DNA from 2 places in the Rossellomorea marisflavi genome. Region 1 is predicted to be linked to the other one. Evidence: a T-box and tRNA genes for the amino acid it is inferred to sense, from the RefSeq annotation. Region 1 holds a T-box; the other holds one or more tRNA genes.
What was found. A T-box is a leader RNA that pairs with one kind of tRNA and senses whether it is charged. The one in region 1 lies ahead of tyrS (tyrosine--tRNA ligase), so its partner is inferred to be a tRNA-Tyr.
Positions count from the first base shown of each region.

Region 2: it has a tRNA-Tyr gene. The T-box ahead of tyrS (tyrosine--tRNA ligase) is inferred to sense a tRNA for this amino acid. The anticodon was not compared.

Region 1 covers NZ_CP081870.1:1,423,328-1,427,740, reverse strand. Annotated here, with positions in the region: gene K6T23_RS07650 (multidrug effflux MFS transporter) at 1-441, opposite strand, end outside; gene K6T23_RS07645 (MerR family transcriptional regulator) at 513-1,313, opposite strand; gene tyrS (tyrosine--tRNA ligase) at 1,310-2,557, opposite strand; T-box leader at 2,609-2,814, opposite strand; gene K6T23_RS07635 (carboxymuconolactone decarboxylase family protein) at 2,862-3,278, opposite strand; gene K6T23_RS07630 (Lrp/AsnC family transcriptional regulator) at 3,400-3,840, shown strand.
Region 2 covers NZ_CP081870.1:177,663-182,075, forward strand. Annotated here, with positions in the region: rRNA gene K6T23_RS00995 (23S ribosomal RNA) at 1-558, shown strand, start outside; rRNA gene rrf (5S ribosomal RNA) at 720-836, shown strand; tRNA gene K6T23_RS01005 (tRNA-Asn) at 844-918, shown strand; tRNA gene K6T23_RS01010 (tRNA-Thr) at 921-993, shown strand; tRNA gene K6T23_RS01015 (tRNA-Glu) at 1,022-1,096, shown strand; tRNA gene K6T23_RS01020 (tRNA-Val) at 1,108-1,183, shown strand; tRNA gene K6T23_RS01025 (tRNA-Thr) at 1,386-1,461, shown strand; tRNA gene K6T23_RS01030 (tRNA-Tyr) at 1,476-1,559, shown strand; tRNA gene K6T23_RS01035 (tRNA-Gln) at 1,622-1,696, shown strand; tRNA gene K6T23_RS01040 (tRNA-Lys) at 1,702-1,774, shown strand; gene rocF (arginase) at 1,955-2,857, shown strand; gene K6T23_RS01050 (aspartyl-phosphate phosphatase Spo0E family protein) at 2,914-3,075, opposite strand; gene sigW (RNA polymerase sigma factor SigW) at 3,435-3,998, shown strand; gene K6T23_RS01060 (anti-sigma factor family protein) at 4,015-4,413, shown strand, end outside.

The DNA.
Region 1 (4,413 bases):
GACGAGCATCAGCATGGCAAAGTACTTCGTCAATTCCTGTCCGGAAAAGCGATCCCGCATGCCAGCCCTTGAAATGACCATGCCGGCAGCACCTGTGAGACCCTGAATGAAACGGAGAACAATAAGTCCCCAGATTGAACCTGTGAACATGCACAAAACCGATGAAATGGTGAAGAGGATCAATGCCACAATCAGCGGCTTTTTCCTTCCCACCATATCCGAATAAGGACCTACGATGAGCTGCCCTGCGGCAAGTCCGATCAGGCAGGCCGTCAGACTAAGCTGAGCAGTGGAGGCGTTCGTACCAAGATCAGATGCAAGAGTAGGCAGACCCGGAAGGTACATATCGATTGTCAGTGGTCCGAATGCACTTAGGCACCCCATGATCACGATGAAAATGAATAAATACGTTTTTGATTGCGTGTGTGCTAATTCCTTCATGGATGACTCTCCTTTACGTTGTATAGCCATCATCATTTTAAACCCTCCAGTAACCGGAGGGTCAATAGGAATCAACCACGAACTTTAATCTGATACTCTGTCAATCGCTCGTCCTTCATGTGGGAGATGAAGGAATCGACAATCTGCCTTGTATATAGAGGTCCCTCCGTTTCCATTCCCAGTCCAGATACAAAATCCACAAGCATATTATAATAGTAGGAATCCCTCCTGCGATCCTCGAGAGAATAGACTGTGGCATATGTCCCTTCCGGAAGGATGTCGTATCCTGATTCTTCTTCAAGAAGGATATACAATCCGTCGTAGACAAACTCTTCATCACTCTTGATGTGCTCAGGTGATACAAACAAGCCGACAGAACCGACCATGATGGGCGTCATATGATTGACGGTTTTCTTGATTTCCCTTAAGAGCACTTCCATATCATCAAGGGAAGAAAATGAACGCTCTTCTTTCCAAATGCTTCTCTTCGGCAGAGAGGAGAGCAAAGGCCCCCGTTCCGTTGTCTTCGCAAGCTGAAGCTGCTGAATTTTTTGGGAGAGATGCCGATGAGTTGTTTTCAATTCATCCATTTTCCTTCTCGTGTTTTCCTCGTATTTCTCAAGAGTGTGCAAGAACTGGTCCAGCGTACTGTGCTCCATTTTTTGCTTAATTTCCTTCAGAGGCACACCCAAGCTTTTCAAAAAGCTGATCATATCGAGCTGCTGGAACTGCTCGGCACGGTAATACCGATAACCTGTTTCCCCATCCGTATGATAAGGGGTGAATAGCCCGATTTCATCATAATATCTCAAGGTTTTCACTGGTATATCATAAAGCTTTGACATTTGTCCGATGGTGAACTGATCCTTCATTCCCCTTCAACCAAAAGTTTAATGAATTTTCGCTTGCCGACCTGCATAGTCATCCCCTCCTGGACCTTCACAATAAGGTTTGGATCTTCCACCTTGGCTCCATCAATCTTTACGCCCTTATTCTTGATCATCTTCCTCGCTTCACTTTTGGAAGGAAGAAGATTGACGTTGACGAGCAGCTCGAGTATGTTGATCTCTTCATTCCCGTTCCACTGCAGCTCTGGAATCTCATCTGGCATACTGCCTTTTTGAAAAACAGAGATGAACTGCTCTTGTGCCCGCTCACTTGCTCCGATTCCATGGTACATCCTGACGATCGTCCTTCCGAGGAGCATCTTGGCATCACGGGGGTGCATTTGCCCTGCAGCCAGCGAAGCTTTGATTTCACTGATCTTTTCAAGGGGAAGATCCGTGATGAGTTCAAAGTACTTCATCATAAGGTGATCGGGCAGTGACATCGTCTTGCCGAACATTTCTTCAGGACTCTCATCGATTCCGATGTAATTATGTTTCGATTTTGACATCTTATCGACTCCATCCAGTCCTTCTAGAAGGGGCATAAGAATGACAACCTGCTTCTCCTTATTAAATTTCTCCTGGAAATGACGCCCCATGAGCACGTTGAAATGCTGATCCGTCCCCCCAAGCTCGATATCGCATTCCAGCTGTACCGAGTCAAAACCCTGCATCAACGGGTAGAAGAATTCATGAAGGGAGATCGGTTTACCTTCCTTGATCCTCGCCTCGAAGTCATCGCGCTCCATCAGTCTTGCCACTGTGATTTTCCCCGCAAGTCCAATGACATCCTCCATCTTCATCTCACTCAACCATTTGGAATTATAGTGAAGTTCAACCTTATCCATGTCCAGGACTTTAGAAAATTGCTCAAAGTAAGTTTGAGCATTATGTTTCACCTCATCTTCGGTTAGCTGCTTACGGGCAACGGATTTCCCAGTTGGATCCCCTATTTTCCCCGTAAAGTCACCGATGATCAGCTGGATGATATGGCCGTGCTCCTGGAACTGGCGAAGCTTATTCAAAACGACCGTATGCCCGAGATGGACGTCAGGAGCAGATGGATCAAGACCCAGTTTAATTTTTAATGGTTTATTTTCAATGACGGATGTTCTGATTTTGTTTTCAAGTTCTTTGAGAGGAATGATCTCCTGTACACCTTGTCGGTAGACAGCCAGTTGCTCCTGTACTTCTTGTTCTTGTTGATCTGTCAGCTTTTGCATTGACATTACCTCCCATAATCATTTCTAACACATGAAAAAATAAAAAAATTGCCTTCAAAAAGGGACGTGATTGCTCACGCGGTACCACCCTTCTTGAAGACAATGATTCTTCCACTCAATCGAATAACGGTTCGTCCGTTCCCCACGAATGCAGGGACGCTCAAGGATTGTAATTCACCCGACCTTTGTACCGGTTCGCACCACCCACCGGCTCTCTTAAACATGGAGATCGTCGCTACTGGATTTCCTCTCATCGCTTTACATGTGTTAAATTGAACTGATCATACCAGATTAGCAAAATATTTGCAATTTAATTTTTCTGCGGACGAAGGTCCATAAGGGCTCCAAATGTCTGGGAAGCGGAGGTGAAACTGATGAAGGCAATAAGCTCTGAGATTTCCTCATCACTGAACGATTCCTTCAGCACCTTGAACAGAGCATCCTGAACGTTGCTACCCTGTACTCCGAAAACTTCCGCAAAACCGACGGCCACTGATATTTTTTCATCAAACACGTCAGGATCCGGCCTTCCCTTTGCTTGACAGTATAAGCATCCATTTTGGAATGCCAATACCCTTCTCACTTGTTCTTTTAGTTCTTTCGTCAAGTGACCGTCCTTCTCCAATGTTTCTGAGAGTTGCCCCCATCGTTCCATTACTTCTTCGTGATGTCCAAGCAAACGCATGAACGGTGTTGCGCCAATTGCAGCTGAAGCAATCCTTGTCATTTCCATCTCCTCCTTATAGAATAATCATATCAATCTCATTCTCAATTTTACATTTCACTCTAAAAGCAATTAGCAATTTAAATTTAAGAATTTAACCCAAATCACAAGGAGATCATTCCATATGAAAATCGATGATATCGACAGAAAAATTTTAAACGAATTAATGCAGGACAGCAGGCTTTCCATGAGTGAGCTCGGTAGGCGAATCAACCTCTCTTCTCCATCGGTCTCCGAAAGGGTGAAGCAGATGGAATCCCACGGTGTCATCGAGTCCTATACAACGAAGATCAACCATGGAAAACTCGGCAACGACATTCAATGCATCATCGAAGCTACCGTGAAAAATGGAGACTACAAAGGGTTCAAGCAAAAAATCGCCGAGCTTCCAAACGTGGACTTCTGCTATCGGATCGCTGGGCAAGCCTGCTTCATGCTTAAGCTCCACTTTGCAACATTCGCTGAAGCAGAAGCCTTCATAGACCACATCAACCCCTTCGCCCACACCGTCACCCATTTCATCTTCTCAGAAGTCGAAACCCAAACCCTCTTCACCAATCAATGAAGCACTTACATGGATACCCAACACTTGGAGATACTATTAACGTTCCATCCAATAAGGCCCAATCAACAGAGCGGTGATAACTCGAATGCGCTGGACAAACAGAACCGTACGGAACGCCCAAATCCAAGTGCAAAATGACTAGCACTCACTTCCACAAACAATAAGGAGAAATCTATACAAATGACGTTCTCCCTATCACCAAAAGTGCAGTGCAGCGAAGGGTGGCCGACTCCCGCGGAAATAGAGGGAAGGTTGAGACCCTGCAGGTGCAGCCGAAGCGGCTCAACTCCCTCCCCGCCGGAAAGCGGCCACCCGCAGCGGAACGGAACGTCCATGTACAGATCCAACCACAAAACAAAATGAAATGCTGAATGAATAGCACTCTTTCACAAACAATAAGGAGAAATTTATATAAATGACGTTCTCCCCATCACCAATAGTGCAGTGCAACGGAGGGTAGCCGACTCCAGAGGGAATAGAGGGAAGGTTGAGACCCTGCAGGCACAGCCGAAGCGGCTCAACTCCCTCCCCGCCGGAAAGCGCCCACCCGTAGCGGAACGGAACGTCCATGTG
Region 2 (4,413 bases), 1.2 Mb from region 1:
TTGACTGCGAGACCTACAAGTCGAGCAGGGACGAAAGTCGGGCTTAGTGATCCGGTGGTTCCGCATGGAAGGGCCATCGCTCAACGGATAAAAGCTACCCCGGGGATAACAGGCTTATCTCCCCCAAGAGTCCACATCGACGGGGAGGTTTGGCACCTCGATGTCGGCTCATCGCATCCTGGGGCTGTAGTCGGTCCCAAGGGTTGGGCTGTTCGCCCATTAAAGCGGTACGCGAGCTGGGTTCAGAACGTCGTGAGACAGTTCGGTCCCTATCCGTCGTGGGCGCAGGAAATTTGAGAGGAGCTGTCCTTAGTACGAGAGGACCGGGATGGACGCACCGCTGGTGTACCAGTTGTCTTGCCAAAGGCATCGCTGGGTAGCTATGTGCGGAAGGGATAAGTGCTGAAAGCATCTAAGCATGAAGCCCCCCTCGAGATGAGATTTCCCATCACTTTATGTGAGTAAGATCCCTGAAAGATGATCAGGTAGATAGGTCAGAGGTGGAAGTGTGGCGACACATGGAGCTGACTGATACTAATCGATCGAGGACTTAACCAAACGTAAGACGAAGGAGGCGCTTCGCGTCTCCCGGACTGGACGATACGCCGGTAATGATTGACTATCAACCTTTATCTAGTTTTCAGGGAATAATTTTTAAATTACCCCTTGAAAAACCTTGAAAATATTATATAATAATATTTGTCATTGTAAGCAATTTGTCTGGTGACATTGGCGAAGAGGTCACACCCGTTCCCATGCCGAACACGGAAGTTAAGCTCTTCAGCGCCGATGGTAGTTGGGGGATCTCCCCCTGTGAGAGTAGGACGTCGCCAGGCTATTCATTCCACAGTAGCTCAGTGGTAGAGCTATCGGCTGTTAACCGATCGGTCGCAGGTTCGAGTCCTGCCTGTGGAGCCATTGCTTCCATAGCTCAGCAGGTAGAGTGCTTCCATGGTAAGGAAGAGGTCACCGGTTCGAGCCCGGTTGGAAGCTTTATTTTTTTTTGAGAAACATCAGGACTGGCCCATTGGTCAAGCGGTTAAGACACCGCCCTTTCACGGCGGTAACACGGGTTCGAATCCCGTATGGGTCACCATTTTTATATTCGGAGGATTAGCTCAGCTGGGAGAGCATCTGCCTTACAAGCAGAGGGTCGGCGGTTCGATCCCGTCATCCTCCACCATAGTTTTTTCACGAAGCGCAGCGGAGTGAAAATAACTTACCTTAAAGTTATTGAATTTTTTCCTCGCAGCGTAGCGGAGTGAAAATAACGTACCATAAGCTCTTTTTTACTAACACACAAGCCTAAAACAATCACCTTCACGGGTTTTTATTTTTAGCTGGGTGGATGCAAAGAGTGTTGCTGATCAAGTACAACTGAACATGCCGGTGTAGCTCAACTGGTAGAGCAACTGACTTGTAATCAGTAGGTTGGGGGTTCAAGTCCTCTTGCCGGCACCATTTTTCCTTTAGCTGGAGGGGTAGCGAAGTGGCTAAACGCGGCGGACTGTAAATCCGCTCCTTCGGGTTCGGCAGTTCGAATCTGCCCCCCTCCACCATTTTGTATAATCTTTTGTGAAATGGACATCATTATAAATGTCCCTTTTTTATGCCATTTTATTGGGCTATAGCCAAGCGGTAAGGCATCGCACTTTGACTGCGACATGCGTTGGTTCGAATCCAGCTAGCCCAGCCATTTATGAGCCATTAGCTCAGTTGGTAGAGCATCTGACTTTTAATCAGAGGGTCGAAGGTTCGAATCCTTCATGGCTCATCATGAAAAACTCCCACGAATTCTTTCGTGGGAGTTTTTTGTTATGGAAAGTGTGTGAGGTAGAACCTAAATAAGAAGCTTAGGGAAGTCCGCATATATATACATGAATATGTGCAGTTGAGTCATTTGTGTGAAAGCGGATACAATGGAGGGAGATACAACGATGAGAGGATGGTTGGGATGAAGAAGGATATTTCGATTATTGGGGTACCGATGGACTTGGGTCAAATGAGGCGTGGAGTCGATATGGGACCGAGCGCTATTCGATATGCAGGTGTGATTGAAAGGCTAGAGGATCTAGGCTACGCCATTAAGGACCTTGGAGATATCAAGATCGGTCAGGCGGAGCGGGTACATAAGGACAGGGATACGAACCTTCGCAATCTTAAGGCGGTGGTTGAGGCAAGCAAGACGTTGGCAGCAAAAGTGGACGATGTGATTGAAGGCGGAGATTTCCCTTTGATTTTCGGAGGAGACCACAGTATTGCCATCGGCACGCTTGCAGGCGTCTCGCCTCACTACGAAAACCTGGGCGTGATCTGGTATGATGCTCACGGAGATTTGAACACGGCAGATACATCCCCGTCAGGCAACATTCATGGAATGCCGCTTGCAGTGAGCTTGGGGCTTGGTCATGAGGATCTCTTGGACATTGGGCATGACCGCGTAAAGATCAAACCGGAGAATGTCGTATTGATCGGAGCCCGATCATTGGACGAAGGCGAGAGGGAGCTTATAAAGGAGAAGGGCATCAAGGTCTACACCATGCATGAAATCGATCGTCTCGGCATGGCAAACGTGATGGAAGATGCGATTGATTATTTGAAGGAGAAAACGGACGGTGTCCATCTGTCCCTTGATCTTGACGGGTTGGATCCGAGCGATGCACCGGGAGTGGGAACACCGGTCCTCGGCGGCATCAGCTATCGTGAAAGTCATCTTGCCATGGAGATGCTGGAGGAATCCGGACTGATTACGTCTGCAGAGTTCGTGGAAGTGAATCCGATCCTGGATGAAAAGAATAAGACGGCAACGGTGGCAGTGGCGCTAATGGGCTCCCTATTTGGAGAAAAACTTCTTTAATCGATACAAAAGAAAAGGCTGATCATCCTACCACAGGGATCAGCTTTTTTGTATGGTCAATGGTGTTTAAACCCTTGATATTGATTTAGTAGATCATCGAGCCTCACACTCAAATCGACGACCTGCTCATCTGCGAATGATGATTTCAGTGCCATCTCGACCATCTGACGACGACAGTCTTCTATTTCGAACAGTAGATCACGTACTCGTACTCTCATTTCCAAAATCCCCCTAAATATAAATAATTAGTCCCTTTATACCCCTTTTGAAATAATTGTAAACATTTTCATCCGAAAATTTGTTAGGATAATGAGGAGAGACCGTTTCATATAGGTTGCAGGCTGCGTTTTTCATCGTTTTTACCTATATCTTCGGTAACTTTTTCAGCTTACATACGTCCATTATATTGGTGCATTGAGCCATATGGGCTGTACCTCACAAAGTAGGGGCGGATTCATCGATAAAAGGTCCTGAACATGGTGGAAGAAAAAAACATAAAAAACATCATAAAATTAATGAAACCTTTCAATAGGGTGTAACGTATATAACGATACCCGCATGGAGCGGAGGTTGAGGAATGGACGAAATCATCAATAGAAGAATTAAACAGGTTCTCAAAGGCGATCAGAACGCATTTGGAGAAATTGTGGAGTTATACAAAGACAAGGTATTCCAACTGTGCTACAGGATGCTTGGCAATCGGCATGAAGCGGAAGATATTGCACAGGAGGCCTTCATAAGGGCCTATGTGAATATCGAGACGTTCCATCAGAACAGGAAGTTCAGCACCTGGCTGTTCCGGATCGCGACAAACCTGTGCATAGACCGGATACGCAAGAAAAAACCCGATTACTTCCTGGATGCGGAAGTAGCCGGGACGGATGGACTGACCATGTATTCTCAAATCGCAGCTGATATCCAGCTCCCTGAAGAAGAAGTCGAGAATATGGAGCTCCAAGAGACGATCCAGAAAGAAATTTCAAAATTACCTCAGAAATATCGATCTGTCATCGTATTAAAGTATATTGAGGAGCTACCCCTTCAAGAAATCAGTGAGATATTGGATATGCCGCTCGGTACAGTGAAGACGAGGGTGCATAGAGGGCGTGAAGCCCTACGGAAGCAATTACGATCTTTGTAAGAGAGGGGGAGCATTCATGAAAGCATGTCCTGAAGAAGTCATCGAATATATGCATGATTATCTTGATGGAGATATAGGAAGCGCTCAAGCATCGGAACTGAAGAAGCATCTGCAGGAATGCGATGATTGTCAGCATCATTTTCATGAGCTTAAAAAAGCGATCGCCTTTGTACAAAGCACTTCGCATATCAGTGCACCAAGCGGGTTCACTGACAGTGTGATGGCAAGGCTTCCGAAGGAGAAGAAAAAAGTAGGATTCCAGCGATGGTTGAAAAACCACCCGCTTATTACAGCCGCAGCGCTGTTCTTGACGTTCATGACCGGAGGACTTTTCACATCATGGAATGGAAATGATGATTTCGCATTCACAAAGCACGATAATCTCGTCGTACAGGATCATACGGTCCTCGTCCCA